Linked DNA regions of Dinghuibacter silviterrae. The protein of the gene in region 1 interacts with the protein of each later gene in a pairwise test. Links are inferred from orthologs where the notes say so. Each region holds a gene or a part of one and is shown on either strand. Other genes may lie near its edges.

Region 1 (9,646 bases):
CAGCCCGGCGACTTTCAGTGCACGGGTGAGGTAAAAGCGGTAATAGAAGGTGGTCTGGCTGATGCCGGTGTCGGAGAGCACACGGCGCATGACGGAACCAGGTAACGCCCCGCTGAGTACCCCCATAATGGAGGCATGCTGGCTAAACGTCGTCCGCGAAGGCGTATTCGCCATCAACCCGCGGGAGGCGTCGAAACAAGACCGGTACGTTCCCGCACACAAGCGGTGCGCCAACGAGCGATATTGAGAAGCAAGCGCAGGCATGCCAAAATCCGCGAACAATGCCGCCGCTTGATTCAGGGTATACGCATACTGCAACGTCACCACGGAAGAATGCCCGTTGGTAGCCCCATCGGGTACCCCTCCGGGAAATTGATCGTCCCAGTCGACAAAACTCCACCAGTTCATGGGCCCGAGCATGTCGAGCGAATCGACATGACCGGCGTACCAGTGCAACACCTCCTGTATGGGTAGCAGGAGCGGCTCGATAAAAGCGGAATCGCCCCGGTGCATCCAGTAGTCGTACACCATGGATACCCAGTACAACGAAAAGGGCGGAATCACCTGGAGCCGGTTGCTGGGGTACCGTCCCTGTGTCAGCCCCTCGGGGATCCGGGAGTGGTAGAAGTCGAGGATGGCTTTGCGCATCAGGCGGTCGTCCCCGGTAACGTAGAGCGAGATGAGCGACTGGATACGGGTGTCGCCTTCGTATTGGAGCTGTTCGTAATAGGGGCAATCGAAATAGTTCTCCCCGGCACACATCAGGGCGGTACGCCACCCTACCCTCCAGATGTCGCTTAGGGAACTGTCGTTGCAGGAAAAGGACGCCTTAGCCTCAAATGGATACCCGGTGCGCATACCGTACAGGTCGTCGATCACCAGCGAGTCGGCGCCCGTGGTAATGTCGAGCTGTACATACCGGTAGGTCCGGAACCAAAGGGGGCGGAACAAACGATGCGGGCCGCCGTCGGGTTCGAAGAGGTCGGCGTTGCCGGTAAGCTTTTTTCCTTCGATGTCATTTCGGTTGCCTTTACGGCCGGCCGAGTCAAAAAGCGCTTCGGCATAGCTCATCCGGATGGTCGCGCCCCGGCCACCGCTGACCAAAAGCGAAGGATAGGCAACGGTGTTATAAGTCTGATCGAGGAGGAGACTGACGTGGCTCGACGGAGGAATGGTCGTAGGAGTGCCTTGCAAAAATCCCGAGAGGCCACCCCGCCGCACTGACGGTATCCGCTGGAGCGTCTCCGGAAACAGCGGGATATTGCGTGGCTCCAGCGTCCACCGGTTGTCGGTACCGCTGCCAAAAAGAAAGGCGTGATCGACATACGAAGCGTGAGACCACCCGGAGTCAGAAAACCCCGGCTGCTCCCACCCCCACGGATAGGCGTCGCCGCGAACGTGATCCCCGGGCCCCACCACGTAATAGGAGTGCAAATCGACAGGCAACGGCGCATACGCCGTATCATGAAAAACGCGCCAGGAACTGTTGGTATTCACTAACGCTCCCTGCAACAAAAAACCCGTCTGGTTGCTGACCTGGGCCACCGGCGCATATTCCCCCATGTTCCAGACCAGGGCTGCGATAACGTTGTCCCCGGGTTGCAGCAAAGGCCCTATGTCCACCGTTTCGAAATACCAATGCGCCAGGTCGCTCCTTGCGGGCCCGGCGCAAACGAAGTGACCGTTGACCCACAAACGGTAACGGTTATCCGCCGAGACGTGGATGAGAAAACGGCCAGGCGCGGCCGAAAGCGTAAAGGTCTTTCGGAAGTGATACACCCCGTAGGCCTTGGCGGGCACTCCCGGGCAACCGATCCAGGCGGCCTTAAAATCGGAGGGGATGTCTCCTGCGCGTTGCGCGGAAACATCCCCCCAGAAGAATAAGACCAGGAATATCCAGGGTCTCATAGTCTATTTGCTGTCTGCTGCGGTATACTTGTCGTCGTAGAACTTGGCCTTGTCCTTGTTTTCGAGGTAGCGGTAGCAATCCCCGAGAAGGCTGATGGACGATTTATAGTTCGACTTTTCGGCTACCTTGAGCGTAGACTGGGTGTCATAGAAGCTGAAAACTTTCTCCAGGGGCGTGATGGCTGCCTTGATTTGCTCTTCGGCCTGGCCCTGGAGCGCCTTTTTGTTGGCGTCGTCGGCGGGCGTCTTTCCTTTGATGGTCTTCAGGCTGTCGTTGATGGACACGGCCTGGTTGAAGTGGGATTTACCCAGCGCCAGGAAGGCTTCGGGGCGGTTGGGGTCGATCTCGGTACACTTGGTAAAGGCGCCTTCCAGCTTTTGGATCAGCTCGGTATAGCCGGCGGGCTTTTTATCGACGCCATACACGAGACCGAAGAGCGTGTTGCCATAGTTATACTGGTGCTCGTAGCTGTTCGGATCGTTGGCGATGACCTCTTCGTATTTCTTGATGAGCTCGTCGGTTTTGCCTTGCTCTTTCAGCATCTGCAGGGCGACGTCGTCGAAGTAGGTGTCCTTGGGATAAAGGGTTTTACCGGCGGCGGCGTATTTCTGGGCGTTGTCCCAATCCTTTTTGTCGGAATAGACATACACCAGCCAGCGGTAGGGCAGGTCAAAGCCCTGGCCGGATACTTTGGCGTCCGCCAGCAATTTGAAATAGTAGGTGGCGCTGTCGTTCTTTTCGAGCTTCATATAGTCGAAGCCGAGGTAGTAGGTGACGACCGTGTCAAGACCGGTCAGACCGATGTGCTTGTCGTAGATAAAGCGGCCGATCTGGTTGGTGTTGTCAAAACCGGGCAGCGAGCCGGCAAAGTCGTTCTTCTGGAAGATCCTGTAGGCCTCGTTGAAAGAGGTGTTGTACAGGTTGGCGATGTAAGCGTATTTATTGTCCAGGACGGCCTCGATAGAGGTCTTGGTGCTGTCGATGTCATAAGCCTTTCTGAAGGCATCCAGGGCGATCATGTTCGCGCCGGGCACCTGTCCTTTCAGGGCGCTGTCGGTGGCGAACTGGCTGTACACCTTTCCTTTGGTATACCACGCATCCTGGTCCTTGGACCATTTATCGTTGGTCACCACCTGGTCAATCGTCGTTCTTGCACTTGCCCAGTCTTTCTTGTCGATCTGCTTTTTGGCCTGCTTGAGGTCCTGGGCGGAAGCGCCCAGCAGCGTCAGCGCAGAAAGACCGGCTAGGAAAAATTTTGTCATGTTGCGTTATTTGATTTTTCGCCTTAAATATACCTAAATTATTGTGTTGCAGCGGCAACCTCTATTCATTCTCCGGATTTTCCCCTGCGGCGGCGTCGGCGGCTGGTTCGGCGCCCTCTGCCGGCGCGTCCGGCGCTTCAGAGGCGCCCTCCGAAGGCGTCTCTTCCTCCATTTCATCCAGCGTCGTAATCGCCGCAATCTCATCACTCTCCTCCAACCTAATCAGCTTCACCCCCTGGGTATTCCTCCCCGCCTCGCGAATGTCCGCCACGGACATACGAATCGTGATCCCGGACCGGCAGGTGATCATCAGGTCCTGGTTCTCGACGACGTCCAAAATGCCTATGAGGGAACCGGTTTTGTCGGTGACATTGATGGTTTTCACCCCTTTCCCACCCCGGTTGGTGATCCGGTATTCGTCTACAGGCGTTCGTTTGCCAAAGCCTTTTTGGGAGACGACCAAGACATTCCTTGTGGTATCGGTACCATCGACACAAATCATGCCAACGACTTCGTCCCCGGCCTCGTCCACCTCGATACCCGTGACGCCGATAGCGCCCCGGCCGGTGGCCCGGACCTTGTCTTCGGGGAAACGGATGGCCCGGCCGCTGCGCACGCCCATGATGACCTGGGTCTGTCCGTTCGTCAAACGGGCTTCCAACAGTTGGTCCCCTTCCACCACGGTGATGGCGTTGACACCGCTTTGACGCGGGCGGGAGAATTCCTTAAGCTCGGTCCGTTTGATGATGCCTTTTTTGGTACACAGCAGGATATACTGGTTATCTACATCGTCGAAGTTCTTGACGTCGATGATCGCGCGGATGTTGTCGTCCGGCGGGATCTGGATGAGGTTTTGGATGGCGCGGCCCTTGCTTTGTTTGTCCCCCTCGGGGATTTCATAGACCTTCAGCCAGTAGCAACGGCCCTTTTCCGTAAAGAACATCAGGGTATGGTGGGAAGAGGCGACAAAGAGGTGTTCGATCCAGTCTTCCTCGCGGGTCTTGCCACCGATGACGCCCCTTCCGCCGCGTTTTTGCTGGCGGTATTCGTCGGCAGGCGTGCGTTTGATATAACCCAGGTGGGAAATGGTGATGACCACGTCTTCCAACTCGATCAGGTCTTCGATGCGCATTTCGTTGGCCAGGTACTGGATCTCGCTTTTGCGCTCGTCGGCAAAGCGGGTCTTCACGTCGAGCAATTCGTCCTTGATGATCTGGAAACGCATGCCCTCGTCTCCGAGGATTTCCTTGAGATGCGCGATGAGTTTCATGAGTTCGCCGTGTTCCTCGCGGATCTTATCCCTTTCCATACCCGTCAGGCGTTGCAGACGGAGTTCGAGTACGGCCTTGGCCTGGATCTCGGACATGCCGAACTGGGTCATGAGACCTTCCTTGGCGTTCTCGGGGGTGGATGAGTTCCGGATCAGTTGGATCACCTCGTCCAGGTGGTCCAGGGCGATCAGGTATCCTTCCAGGATATGGGCGCGTTTTTCCGCTTCCCGGAGCTCGAACTTGGTTCTGCGGACCACGACCTCATGCCGGAACTCGACGAATTCGGAGATCAGGTCCCTCAGGTTCAGGATACGGGGGCGACCCTTCGACAGGGCCACGTTGTTGATCCCGTAGCTGGTCTGGAGCTCGGTATGCTTATATAACTGGTTGATGATTACGTTGGCAACGCCGTCCCTTTTGAGGTCCAGGACGATACGCGTACCTTCTTTCTGGTTGGATTCGTTGTTGACGTGGGCGATGCCTTCGATCGTCCGGTCGTTGACCAACTGGCCGATCCGGTCGGTCAGGGTATCCCGGCTCACCTGGTAAGGCACCTCGGTAATGATGATCTGTTCCCGCCCGCTGGGTTTGGTGTCCACGTGGAGCTTCCCCCGGACGACGACGCGGCCGCGGCCCGTGCGGAAGCCTTGTTTGACGCCTTCGACGCCAAAGATGATCCCGCCCGTGGGGAAATCCGGCGCCTTGACGTATTTGATAAGGTCCTCCACCGTGATCTCGCGGTCTTCGATATAGGCGATACAACCGTCGATGACCTCGCCCAGGTTGTGGGGAAGCATATTGGTCGCCATACCCACGGCGATCCCGCTCGACCCGTTGACGAGGAGCTGGGGGATACGGGTAGGCATTACGGTCGGTTCTTCCAGGGAGTCGTCGAAGTTCAGCTGGAAGTCCACGGTATCCTTTTCGATATCCTGGAGGACGTATTCGGTCAGTCGCTGGAGACGGACTTCGGTATACCGCATGGCGGCCGGACCGTCCCCGTCCTGGTTCCCCATGTTCCCCTGGCCTTCGACCAGCATATACCGCATGCTCCATTCCTGGGCCATGCGGACCATCGCGTCATACACGGAAGAGTCCCCGTGCGGGTGGTATTTACCCAATACTTCCCCGACGACGCGGGCGCTTTTCTTGTAGGGCTTGTTATAGGTCATCCCCAGCTCATTCATGGCAAAGAGGATGCGGCGGTGTACCGGCTTGAAGCCGTCCCGTACGTCCGGAAGCGCGCGGCTCACGATGACCGACATCGAATAGTCGATGTAGGCCGTCTTCATCTGTTCCTCGATATTAACCTGAATGATCCTACCCCCCTGCTCCTGGGAGCCGTCCAAAGTTTGATCCACTTGATCCATAGTCTGAATTGAAAGTGTGCAAAGGTATCGAAATGAATGCAAAAAGAGAGCCCCCGGGGTCACCGGGGGCCTATATTTTCTAACTATTTAGGCACAATTTACAGGATCCTCGTCGGGCACCCCATATGGTTGTGTGTGTATTCCGCACCGCTCAGCCGGAAGCTGATCCTCAGCCCCGTGAAATAGTACCAGTCATCTCCCCCGGCACCACGTGCGTTGCCTGCTGCCGGATAGGTGGCTCCCGTGTGACCGGGAAGCTGATTCCCCCGGAAGGCCATTTCCACGGCTTCCGCGCCCTTCGCGTTTAAAAGGGAGAATTCGTCGTAATAGGCGCCGTGGACGTCATCCAGGTAACCCGTAAAGGTCTTGCGGACACCCACCTCCAAACCGACCCGGACATTGTCCGAAAGGGCCAGGCGGAGGCCTGCCCCAAATGGAATGGCAAACTGGGTCAGGGAATACTTCGGAGGACCGCCTGCGAGGCCTTCTCCCTCGGTGCTCAGGGGTTGCAGGAACACCTTTTGCCCGGTGGGATCATATGCATAAGGGTTGAAATGAAACACGGCCAGGCCCACGAAGCCATAAGGCGAAATAGACCGGTCCGACAGGTCGAACAACTGGTATTCGGCCCGCACGTTCCATTCGAAGATATTGCTGTAGAAACTCAGGTTACGCGCTACCGCTCCGGGGTTGGAGCTGTACTTGTCCGCCCCGGAAATCTCGGTGAGCAAAAACCCCGTGCTCAGAGTGAAATGGGGACTGAACTCATACCCCAGGCCAAGGCCACCACCCGGATGGGCCTCTTGAAAGGTGTACCGGTGTTGCTGTAATTCGCCGTCGTAGTTGGCGGCGCCGGCGTCGATGTTCAGAAAGAAATTCTGCGCTCGCAGAGGAGCATACAATAGGATAATGGCTAAAACGAGTAGAATGTATCGCACAGGGTATAAATTTGTCATGCAATATAAGCAATTATAACGCCAATATTTACTACATATTGCCTTAAAAATAAAAAGGGCGCCACAGGCGCCCCCAAGATCATTAGACATTTTGCGGCGGTGGGCTAAATTGACCACATAGCCCACCGCCGCAAAATATGTCCACTTACAAAAGTCGACTACTATTGTTGTTGCAGAAGTATCTTTCTTATCGTGACGTTATCCCCGTGCGTTATCTTCAAAATATACACCCCGTCCGCATAGCCCTTCAGGTTGATCTGGCCGGAATAAGCGCCGATATAGGACGGGTAGACCTGTTTGGACACCAGCTCACCCAGGACATTGTAGACCTCGAAGGTCAGGTCCGCCGAGTTCGTGACGGTAAAGGTCACGTTGACCAGCCCTGTCGGCGTCGGGTCCGGGTAAATCTTCAAACCCTGGGGCGCCGAGACGGTATCCACGGCCGTTAGCACGTAGTTGATGCTGTTCGAGGTCAGGACACAACCCGTGGCGGAGTCGGTCACTTCGTCATCGTATACGCCGGACTTCGAGGCTATATAGATGGGATTGGTGGCCCCCGAAAGGATCACCCCGCCGAGGAACCATTGGTTACCGCTGGCCGCGCTGCTGATCAGGGAATCGCCGTTCTCGGTGATCACCGGGTTGGGCGCCGTGACCGCGGTCACCTGCGTCCGCGCACCCGTGGCGGAACAATCCGTCGTCTTGATCTTGGCGTCATAGAAGAAATAGAAATAAGACTTATACAAGGTCCCCAGGCTGCCCGCGGTTACCCCTGCGCTGTTCCCGGTCCACGCAAAAAGATTGGTGGACCCGAAGGGATAGGTGTTGGTGGACGGCACGCCGGTATTCCGGAAGATCGTTGCCGAATCCAGGCTTTCGATGATGATGTCGTGGTCCCCGGCCGGGAGCGGGATATTCAGGTAAAAGACGGCCCCGGTATCGGACGGGTCGTCCGTCTGGGTGGAACCGTCGGAATGGGGTTTCTCGGTATGGGGCGCCGTGGCGTACACATGGACCGTGGTCGTGGTGTACGGGAGGTAGGAAAAAGCACCCGACGACGTGATCGTGGACTGGTCGACGTCCGCCACCACAAAGGCGATGGTCCCATGGTACTTCGTATAGAAGCGCGCGGATTCCAGGGTAACGGGGACCGCGGCGTGATAGCTGACCCAGTTCCCGTAGAAAGCATTATACCCTCCGGCCGTATCCAGGGTCGTTTTGGTGGCCGGACCAAAGGAGCCGCTGCCACCGGATGAGAAATAGAAGGTATTGTTGGACGGGATGGTCGTGGTCGTGGTATTATACCCCGACGCAATAGGCGAACCGCCCGTGGCCGTGGTATACCAGAAATAGCTGTTCGATGAATCGGCCCCGTTGACCTTTAGGTTGGCCGTGGAAGCGCCGGTGCCGCAGATGGTGGCGGTGCCGGTGGACGGGTTGGTCGCCGCGGGGGATACCGTAAAGCTAAAGGTGGCCGTGTCGTTGGCTGTATTCTGGTCCCCGGTCAGGTTGACGGACGCCTTAATCGAATAGGTCGTGCCGGGGATCGAGTTGAAGTTCCCCGGGAGGGCATAGGCGATGTTGGCGCCCGCGCCGATGGTATCCGGGTAAGTCCCCGTCAGGGTCGCGACCACCGTGTTGCCGTTCATGACCGTCGCCGTCACGGGGAAGCCGGCCTGCGTGGCCGTCCCATTGTTATGGATCGTCAGGGTGACGATCTGGGTCGAATCGGCACAGGCCGGGTTCAGGGGATCCACCATGTTGTAGATCGACAGGTCCTTGGCGGGTTTTACAAAAAGAACGCTGTAGTCCTGGGTTTCCCCGTTGCTGTACGAACCGCAGGGCTTGACCAGGGAGGTATCGGTGACCTCTTCGGTCACGATGCGCATCCGCGTCGTCCCCCCGGCGGTCAGGGTTGCAGGGGTCGTAAACGAACCGGTCCAGGACGTCGTTCCACCCGCCAGGACGGGGCTGGTCGCCACAAGGTCGCCCCCATCCGTAAAGGTATTGTCGTTGTTATAGTCGATGTAGATCTTGACCACACGGCTGTTTGCCGACGCGTCGCAGGACGACAACCCGACGTAGAATGGCACCGTTTGCGCACCCGACACATTGGCCTGAAGGCTGGTAAAGTCGCTATAGGTTGTACAACCGGCGGCATTCTTGTTGTGCACGCCGCCCAGGGATACGCTGTCGATCCGGGTCCCCGTGCTGCTGGTGGGCGCCGAGGTGCAATACGCTGAGCCGCCCACTCCGCTGTAGACGAGGCTAAAGGCCTGCTGCCCGCGGGCCAGCGTGCCCTTGTGCGTCACCTGGATGGTGTAGGTGGCGCCCGGTACGACCGAGTCAAGCTCTACTTTTTCTACGTTATCAAGCTTGTTGTCCCCTTTGGTCGCCGCGGTGGCGGGAGACGAAGGCGTCAGCACCCAGGGCAGGTATGTCGTAGACCCCTTGATGATCCGGAGGTCCAGGTCGTTGACGAGGATCGGGGTGGTGCTGAAAAGGTTCGTGGAATTGACCGTGCCGGGAGGATCCGTCCAGACGATCGTCGCCTTGAGCGTGCCCTTGCCCGACGCCACTACCGGTATGCGGAGCGTATCGGTGGTCCCGTTGACCAGGCTGCTTTCCAGGATCTGCTGGCTGCCGTCGGTCAGGGAAGACTTGATCACGCCCACCGCGGTTTTCGTATCCAGCAACCCCCAGCCGTAGATGTAGTTGGGGCCCGGGCTCGTACCCGCCTGGTCCGCGGTATGGATGGCCAGCGCCTTGAGCGTGGCCGACCGCATCGCGGTATCGTGGTGATTCTGGGTATAATACTGTTGCAACAGCAGCAACGACCCCGTGACATTCGGCGTAGCCATCGACGTGCCCGCGTACG
Region 2 (9,471 bases), on another replicon or contig:
TGTTGAAGGCTGACCGGGAAGGTCCTCAGGTTGGTGTCCGCGGGACCATTTTGTACGATGCCTTTATTGTTGAATTCACTCCCGTGCGCCGGGCATTGCAGACGGTCGCCAAACACCTGGAGTTCCGCGCCCTGGTGGGTGCAGCGCATCAGCAGCGCCACGTACTGGTCATCGCTGAACCGGTAGACGCAGACAGGATATTTTAACCGTTCGTGGGATACCACCAGGTATTTCTTACCCGGCTGGAAAGAAGATACCGGTATCACCAGGTCCGAACGGTCGATGGTACCGTTGACCTCTTTGCCCGCGGAGCAACCCTCCAAAAAGGCCGCCAGCAAGGCACCGCCCATACAGGCCATGCCACAGGTTTTTAAAAACTCTTTTCTTTCCATGACCTTACAGGGATTTCAGGAACGTCAGGAGGGCATTTTTATCGGAAGCGGACAGGCTGCTAAACCGGCCGGCGCTGACAGCGGCTTCCCCGCCGTGCAACTGGATGGCCGCTTCGATACTATGCGCGCGACCGTCGTGCATCAGGTAGGTATATCCACCCTGGACATTGGGTGCCAGTCCCAAACCCCACAGCGGTGTTGTCCGCCATTCGGAGGTTTTGGCACTGCCCTCGGTATATCCATCGTCGTCCCCCGCACCCATGTCGTGGACAAGCAGGTCGGTGAACGGGTTGAACGTTTGATTGGAAAGACCGTCTATCGGGGAGTAGCCCGTAGTAAGGGTTTGCTTGTGACAGGCGGCACAACCGATCTGGAGGAAAAGCTGGCTGCCCGCCACCACCGTCGGGTCATTGGGGTTCCGCTGGACCGGCGTTTGCAAACACTGGCAATAAAACACTACCGAATTGAGCGTGGCATTGTCTACTTCGGGTGTAGCGTTGGGAGAAGTGGGCGTCGGGTCGAGGTAATTGCTCGGGTTGTTGGGCAGGTACGTCGAGGTGATACCCATGTCATGGTTATATGCCGTCGCCACCTGCTGCAACAAATTGTAAATGGCCCCTTTTCTTCCGAAGCGGCAGATGTATTTGCCGTCCGCCCTCGGGATCGCCCCTGTTAGCGGGGTGGCATACGCCGGAAGGGTACCGTAGTTGGGATGCCCCCGCACACCATCGGGGTTGTTCGCGTTTGCCGCGACCATATCCAGGATCTCTGAATCCGGTACCGCTTCCAGAAACCCGACACCCGCCGTGATGGGTGCTATCAGACGGGTGCTCGTGGCCCCGGCGGGCAATTGTTCAGGGGTATAACCCGGCAGGCAAAAAGTGCCCAGTTGGGGCGCGCCCTCGGCTAAAAATGTATTGCCCGTGGTATCCGATTGTCCAAAGCGGGTGAGGATCGTAAAAGGATGGCCCCGGTTATCGCTGGAGTGACAACTACCGCAACCTGTCGCGACGAAATAAGGACCAAGCCCCGTCGCCGCGGTCCGGTTGGAAAAAAACTGATCGTTCCCCTGGGAGAACAGGATCGTTTGAGCATTCGAAAGGCTGATCGGTCCGCACAAACCCTGGGAGGGATCGATCATGGAGGGCAGTAGTTTGGAACAAGCCGTCACCGCCAGGATCGCGAGGGAGATAGAAGCGGTCGCTATAAAAGTTTTCTTTTTCATTGGGCCGTAAAATTAGCCCCGCTCTTCCCGGAGAGTTGTCGAAATTGGTAAATGCGTTTTCGAGAAGAGGAAAAAAACTAGTGCAACAGCAGGTCGCAGGGCTTCAAACCCGTATGCTTCTTAAAGGCGGTGGAGAAGTGAGAAATGGAGGAATACCCAAGCATCATGGAAACTTCCGTGACACTGAGTCCTTTTTCATAGAGCAGATACCGGGCGTGTTCCATGCGCTGCCCCTGGTAAAAGTCGAAAATCGTGGTCCCGAAAAGTTCCTTAAATCCCTTTTTGAGATAGCATTCGTTCATAGCCACCCTCCGGCTGAGCTCCTTGATCGTGATGGGTTCGCCGATTTGTTCCAGGAGGATTTCCCGGGCCCGTCCGATCTTAACCCTGTCCGCTTCGTTGGCGAGAAACTTGCAAGCAAAAACGCCTTCTTCTTTTTCCTCCAAAAGACATTCCAGGCTGTACAACAACAACGCCTGTACCTGGCTGTTGACAAAGATGTTTTCGAGGGCGCCCTCATATTGGTTGGTCAACAGGCTCTCCAGGACGAGACGGCTCCGGCCGCAAAGGGGAACGATCTTTGTAAAGGAAGAAGGGTACCGGAAAGACAATACATCTTCGGTCCGCGACAACGTCTGCCGGCCCTTTACAAAAGGCGCCAGGTAGGTGGTGGAGAACCGGAAGGTAAGAAGGTCGATCGTGGGGGTTTTCGCCCCGCACTGGGCGGAAGACTTGCGGCAGGTTTGTCCCCCGTTACAGGCGGGATCGCTGCAATAGGTATTCCCCGAGAGACAGAACCGCAGTTCGAGGTAGGATTCATCCGACCGGGCGTGCTGGTAAACCATCATCCCCGTGTCGTCTACGGACCACTGCGGCTGGAGGGCATACCGTTGTATGACATAAGCCACCGCTCCCGGGATGTGCTGCTCCTTCTGATGGAGCAGGTCCAGGGTATCCTGGAGGACCGGTTGTTTCCGGGCGATGGTGAGTATGTCGGGTGGCTGGAGCATATTCCGGCGCAAAAATAGGCCATCCCCGGATAGCACCCTTTCCTAAGGGGAAATACTGACCCCAACGTGACAAAGCGCCCTTTCCTACTCCCTTGAAAATGTGTCTCAAATGTTCATAAAAAGGCCCTTTTTAACACCGCTAAATTGCCTTAAAAGGCCTAATTTTACTACCTTTGCACCACTATTAAAGGAGGATTGAACGTCTGTATGAGTACTGAAAGTCAAGCAGTGGATACGCCCACACAGAATACCAACGGATACGGAGCTGACAGCATTCAGGTTTTAGAGGGATTGGAAGCCGTCCGTAAGAGGCCGGCGATGTACATAGGGGATATAGGGATCAAGGGGTTACACCACCTGGTGTATGAAGTAGTGGACAATTCCATAGACGAGGCCCTGGCCGGATACTGTAAGAATATCGACGTCACCATCCACGAGGACAATTCCATTTCGGTAAAGGACGACGGCCGGGGTATTCCCACGGGCATCATCCCCAAGGAAAAGAGGTCCGCATTGGAGGTGGTGATGACCGTCCTGCATGCCGGCGGCAAATTCGACAAGAATACCTACAAGGTGTCCGGCGGCTTGCACGGGGTGGGTGTTTCCTGCGTCAACGCCCTTAGTAAACACGTCCATGTAACCGTGTACCGCGAAGGAAAAGTCTTTGAACAGGAATACAATATCGGGATCCCGGAATACTCCGTACGCGCGATTGGCGAGACCGACCGCACCGGGACGACCACGCATTTCTGGCCCGACGGGACGATCTTTACATCCCTCATATATAATAAAGACATCCTGGCCGGCCGTCTCCGCGAGCTATCGTTCCTTAACCGGGGCGTCCGCATCACCCTGACCGACCTCCGGGAACGGAATGAAGAAGGTGAACCTGTGTATAACGAAACCTTTTACAGCGAGGGTGGGATCGTCGAATTTGTCGAGATGCTCGACCGGAACGCAAAGAGGAACACACTGATCAACAAGACCTTATATGTGGACGGTTTTGACGATGCCGCTAACGTAGAGGTCGAGGTGGCGATGACGTACAACGACGATTTCAAAGAACATATTTTCTCCTACGTCAATAACATCAATACCATCGAGGGCGGCACCCATATTACCGGTTTCCGCAGGGCCCTGACGAGGGTATTTAAGCAATATGGAGAGAAAGAGGGGCTTTTTGAAAGGGCGAAAGTAGAGGTGGAAGGCGACGACTTCCGGGAAGGCCTGAGCGCCATTATTTCGGTAAAGGTCCCCGAACCCCAGTTCGAAGGCCAGACCAAGACAAAGCTGGGCAACAGCGAAGTCTCCGGTATCGTCGAAACCACCGTGGCCAAGGCCCTGGATACCTACCTGGAGGAAAACCCGAAAGAGGCCCGCAACGTCATCCAGAAAGTCATTCTCGCTGCACAGGCCCGGGTGGCCGCCCGCAAGGCGAGGGAACTCGTCCAACGCAAAAGCGTCCTATCCGGCGGGGGTCTGCCCGGTAAACTGGCCGACTGTTCCGATCGCGATCCGGGTCGTTGCGAGCTATACCTGGTGGAAGGGGATTCCGCAGGTGGTACCGCCAAACAAGGCCGGGACCGGAGCTTCCAGGCCATCCTGCCACTAAGGGGTAAGATCCTCAACGTGGAGAAGGCCATGGAACACAAAATCCTGGAAAACGAAGAGATCAGGAACATGTATACCGCCCTGGGTGTGACCGTCGGTACCCCCGATGACCCCAAGGCCCTTAACCTCGCCAAACTCCGCTATCATAAGCTCATCATCATGACCGATGCCGACGTGGACGGAAGCCACATCGCCACGCTTATCCTCACTTTCCTTTTCCGGTATATGAAGGAACTGGTCGAGCAGGGGTACGTCTACCTCGCCCAACCGCCCCTGTACCTCGTTAAGAAAGGCAAAGAACAGGTGTACGCCTGGACCGAAGAGGACCGCAAGGCCGCTGTGGAACGCATCGCCGGCGGTAAAGAAGACAGCGCCACCATTCAACGCTACAAAGGTTTGGGTGAAATGAACGCGGATCAATTGTGGGAGACCACTATGAACCCTGCAAAACGTATCCTGAAAATGGTGACCCTGGAGAGCGCGGCCATTGCCGACGAGGTATTCAGCATGCTCATGGGTGATGAAGTGGCGCCAAGGCGTGAATTCATAGAAACCCATGCAAAATATGCCCGGATCGACGTCTAGGCTTCTTACCTCCGTAACGATTGTCCTCTGCCATGTCCTAAGCGCAAATGCGCAAACGCCCCAAGCGAATCCTTATGTGATGCACGGTTCAGCCGTGCAGAATACTTGTAATTGCTATACCCTTACCCCCCAGGAAACCTTTCAGGCGGGCCAGGTATGGAATAAGAACGAGATCGACCTGACCCAGTCGTTCGATTATCATTTCAATGTGTTTTTGGGTTGCAATTCGGGTACGAACGGGGCCGATGGTATGGCCTTTGTGCTCCAACCCATCAATACCAGCCAGGGCAGTACCGGGGAAGGCCTGGGTTTTGGCGGCATCGTGCCGTCCCTGGGCGTGACCATCGACACCTACCAGAATCCGGACCAAAACGACCCGCCCTACGACCACATCGCCTTTCAGTCCAACGGGGATGTCAACCATGCCGACGCCAACAACCTTGCCGGACCGGTGCAGGTGCTGCCCAACCAATCCGACATCAAGGACTGCGCCTGGCACGTTCTGGAGGTAAAATGGGACGCACCCACCATGACCCTCGTGGCCTACATGGATGGCAATTTCCGGCTCAGCATGACCAAGGACATCGTGGCCACCATATTTAGCGGCAACCCCACCGTTTTCTGGGGTTTCACCGCGGCCACCGGCGGGTCCGACAACCTCCAGCAGTTTTGTACATCGTTAAACGCCGGCCATTCCGCCCTTCCCGCCAAAACCTGCGAAAAGGACACCATCGTTTTCCGCGACAGCTCCACTTCTTTCGGGTCCATCCTCCAATGGTATTGGAACTTTGGAGATGGGGACACCAGCATGCAGCAAAACCCGCCGCCCCATGTTTACCCCACGCCCGGTGTCTATATCGTGACCCAGAATATCCTCGGCAACAACGGCTGTCTTTCCGATACCAACAAAACGGTACTCACCATAGGTACCTACCCCGTGGCTTCCTTTACCGCGGGTAACGCCTGCACCGGCAGAACCCTTCCCCTGGTCAACACCAGTTATGACACGGTGGGCCTTTTCGCGGACTGGACCTGGACGCTTTCCGACGGGCGGATCTTTACCGATTCGCTGCCCTCTATCGTCTTTGCCCAGCCCGGCGCCTATACGCTATCCCTCCATGTCGTCAGCGCCGAGGGTTGCGCCAGCAACACCTATACCCAACTGCTGTCCGTCAATCCCACCCCCCAGGTGACCTTTGCGCCGGATTCCGTTTGTACCGGGACGCCCCTCGTGCTGACGGGGACCAATACGACGGGTATACCGGTCCAACAGTGGTACTGGTTGCTGGGTCAGCGCCCCGATTCCGGACAAACGGTAACCCAGGTCTATGATCAGGAGGCGGTCTTTAACGCCAGTCTTTGGGCCATGAGCCCTTATGGTTGTCTTTCGGACACAGTGACCCAACAGGTCAGCATACAAGCCTCGCATGCCTTTGCCGGCAACGACACCTCGGATGCCCTTGGTTATCCTATCCAGCTACAGGCGACCGGAGGCACCACCTATACCTGGTCGCCCCCCACGGGTCTTAGCGACCCGTCGATCGCCAACCCCATCGCCGTCCTCACCACGGACACGCGGTACACGGTCACGGCCTATTCAAACGCCGGTTGCGCCTCCCAGGCGTCGGTTTTTATCAAGGTCTACAAGGGCCCGGCGATCTACGTACCGAGTGCTTTTACCCCCAACGGCGACGGCGTCAATGACGTTCTTCGGCTCGTCGCCCCCGGGATCAAAACGCTCGTCTATTTCCGTGTTTTCAACCGCTGGGGTAACGAGGTATACCATAGTACCGATCTGCAGGCCGCCTGGGACGGCACGGCCGGCGGCCGGCCGGTTCCTTCGGGCACATACGTGTGGGAAGTCCTGGGCATTGACCTGACCGGGAAACCCCTGGGGGAGCGGGGTACCGTGCTCCTGGCGCGGTAGCGCAGGCCGCCACCCGCGGCCCGCCAAAATTTAACCTCCCAAAAGCGCGGGCAGCCTTAATTTTGATCCCCGATGAAACTCTTGATCATAGAAGACGAAAAGGCCCTTTCGGAGAGTATCGCCTCCTATCTCAATGATTATCATTATTCCTGCGAGATGGCCTACGACTTTCCCAGTGCCCGGGAAAAAATCCAGCTCCACGACTACAATTGTATCATCCTTGACATCGCCCTTCCCCATGGAAACGGGCTGACCCTTCTGCGGGAACTAAAGGCCGCCGGCAAAACGGATGGGGTACTCATCGTCTCCGCAAGGAATTCCCTGGATGACAAAATCGAGGGCCTCAACAGGGGAGCCGACGACTACCTCACCAAACCCTTCCACCTCTCGGAATTGGGCGCCCGGGTGTCGGCGATTATCCGCCGCAAGACCTTTGGTGGACACAATGTGTTAAAGCTGGACGGACTCACGATCGACCTCGAAGAAAGGACCGTCCGGGGCGACAATGGGCACATCGACCTCACCCGGAAGGAGTACGAACTGTTGCTTTATTTCACCGGCAACAGGAACAAGGTCCTGACCAAGGAAGCCATTGCCGAGCACCTCTGGGGGGACCAGGCCGACATGACCGACAACTACGATTTTCTGTATACCCATATCAAGAACCTGCGCCGGAAACTCCTTCAGGGCGGGTGTCCGGACTATATCAAGGCCGTCTATGGAATGGGGTATAAATTCAATCCCGGCAAATCCGTCGCAGAGTGAAACTGTTTACCCGGTATAACCGTATCAATGCCCTGGTGACCCTCGCCCTCTTCCTGGTGACCTGCGTGGCCATGTATTTCCTGATCTTCCAGGTGCTGGTCGTGCAACTGGACCACAACTTCATCCGGATCCGCAACCGGATGCAGACGTACGTCAACCAGCACCAGGAACTGCCCAGCCAGCAGGTACTGGACGACCTGAGCGTATACTATACCCCGACGGGCGACAGCATACCCGGGCCGGAGCGTTTTGAGGCCACCCATTTCTTCGATTCTACCTTGGGTAAAGACCACCGGTTCAGAAAGTACTTTTTCCCCATCCGGGTCCGGCAAAGCTGGTACCAGGTCACCCTCATAAAACCCCTGGAAGGCCCGCACCACGTAGCGTATGCCCTCATGGGGATCGCCGTTCCCGTGATACTGGTCATCATTCTCACCTTTTCCGTCATCAACCGCATGGTCCTGCGCCGGTTGTGGGCCCCGTTTTATAAAAGCCTGGAAATCCTGGGCAGATTCCAGTTGGGAGAGCGTAACCCGCCCGTTTTCCCCGAAACGCCCATCGAAGAGTTTTCGACGATGAACAAAAAGCTGAGGGAAGCCACGGGTAAGGCTGCCGATGACTACAAGGCCCTCAAGGAATTCACCGAAAACGCTTCCCACGAAATCCAAACCCCGCTGGCCATCATCCGCTCCAAACTGGACCTCGTCATCCAGGACGAAGCCCTGTCCGACCGGCAGGGAGAAAGCCTGAGAAGCGCGTATGGAGCGGTCAAAAAGATTTCCAGGCTCAACAAGTCCCTCCTGTTGATCACGAAGATTGAAAACAATCAATACAACCGGAAGGAAGACATCGCCCTCGACGAAAAGCTCCGCGAAAAGCTCATACAGTTCCAGGAACTTTGGGACAACAGCGGCCTGACCGTAAACGCCTCCATCGCACCCACCTCTATCCATGCCAGCCCCGAGCTGATCGACATCCTGTTTGACAACCTCCTCAGCAATGCCACCCGCCACAACCGGCCCGGCGGCTCTTTATCCCTTGTCCTTGCACAAGGACGCCTGGAGGTTTCCAATACCGGTGCGTCCGTTCGCCTGGACCGGGAACGCCTTTTCCGGCGTTTTTATAAAGAGTCCAACGACAGCGACCATGTCGGCCTGGGTCTTTCTATTATACAACAGATCTGCGTAGCCACGGGCGTTGCGATCGCCTATGCCTACGCAGACCCTTATCATTCGTTCATACTGTCCTGGTCGAATTAATTGTGAATGGGTGCCGACCCCGGTCCCGCCGCATTAAAATCGAGTTCGTTTTGCGGCACGTCCCAGTAGTCCATATAGTCGTAGTCGATCGTACACGGCAGGATCACCGCCGCGGTCCCGCCCACGAGGTTCCCCGGGACCAGGACATTGGCGTTCGTCCGCCCTCCCCCGCTCGCCGCGGCGGTCGTTACACCCCATCGCCGTGCATCATACCAGGCCAGGCCTCTCAGGTAGAGACTCACCCGTCTTTCGCTCCGGAACTGCGCCAGGGCGGCTGCCTGGGTAAGACCCGTGTTTTCTATGTGCGCCAGACCGGAGTTCTGGGCGTCCCGGATCTGGTCGATCAGCACAAGCCCCCCGTTGATGTCACTGCCCGTCCGGATTTTAGCCTCGGCGATCATCAGGCTGTTTTCCTCCCATGTCCCACCGATGCTGATCGAACCAATACTGTTGTCCGTGGCATAGCTCCCCCCGTTTTCAATATCGATGACGTTCCAACGCGTCCCAAACTGGATACCCCGGTTGCGCACATTGACCACGGGTCCGCCCGGATACGATTCGAAATTCTTCGAAAACCGTTTGTCGCCCGGCTGATAGTCCTGGATCAGGCGCTCGCTCACCCAGGCAAAACCACTTCCGTACGAATGGAAGGCAAAGGGATGATAAAAATTGTTCGACAGGTCGTTGACACCTCCCG

What was found.
Region 2: the proteins of gyrA (region 1) and gyrB interact in binary tests that used the Escherichia coli proteins (3 or more experiments, as listed by UniProt). The link is inferred for Dinghuibacter silviterrae from one-to-one orthologs.

Annotation. Positions count from the first base shown.
Region 1 is NZ_SODV01000002.1:2,328,282-2,337,927, forward strand. The notes cover bases 3,023-6,149. They hold gyrA (DNA gyrase subunit A), read right to left. Parts: upstream 5,813-6,149; coding sequence 3,233-5,812; downstream 3,023-3,232. Other genes in these bases: EDB95_RS26535 (tetratricopeptide repeat protein), read right to left, coding at 3,023-3,171; EDB95_RS26545 (DUF6089 family protein), read right to left, coding at 5,911-6,149. In the rest of the region: EDB95_RS26530 (alpha-L-rhamnosidase-related protein), read right to left, coding at 1-1,908; more of EDB95_RS26535, read right to left, coding at 1,912-3,022; more of EDB95_RS26545, read right to left, coding at 6,150-6,750; EDB95_RS26550 (S8 family serine peptidase), read right to left, coding at 6,930-9,646. UniProt on the Escherichia coli protein: A type II topoisomerase that negatively supercoils closed circular double-stranded (ds) DNA in an ATP-dependent manner to maintain chromosomes in an underwound state.
Region 2 is NZ_SODV01000001.1:479,747-489,217, forward strand. What follows is about bases 2,377-5,328. They hold gyrB (DNA topoisomerase (ATP-hydrolyzing) subunit B), read left to right. Parts: upstream 2,377-2,834; coding sequence 2,835-4,823; downstream 4,824-5,328. Other genes in these bases: EDB95_RS02110 (helix-turn-helix domain-containing protein), read right to left, coding at 2,377-2,627; EDB95_RS02120 (lectin-like domain-containing protein), read left to right, coding at 4,903-5,328. Outside these bases: EDB95_RS02100 (QcrA and Rieske domain-containing protein), read right to left, coding at 1-392; EDB95_RS02105 (di-heme oxidoredictase family protein), read right to left, coding at 397-1,617; more of EDB95_RS02110, read right to left, coding at 1,695-2,376; more of EDB95_RS02120, read left to right, coding at 5,329-6,750; EDB95_RS02125 (response regulator transcription factor), read left to right, coding at 6,823-7,515; EDB95_RS02130 (sensor histidine kinase), read left to right, coding at 7,512-8,774; EDB95_RS02135 (RagB/SusD family nutrient uptake outer membrane protein), read right to left, coding at 8,771-9,471. UniProt on the Escherichia coli protein: DNA gyrase negatively supercoils closed circular double-stranded DNA in an ATP-dependent manner to maintain chromosomes in an underwound state.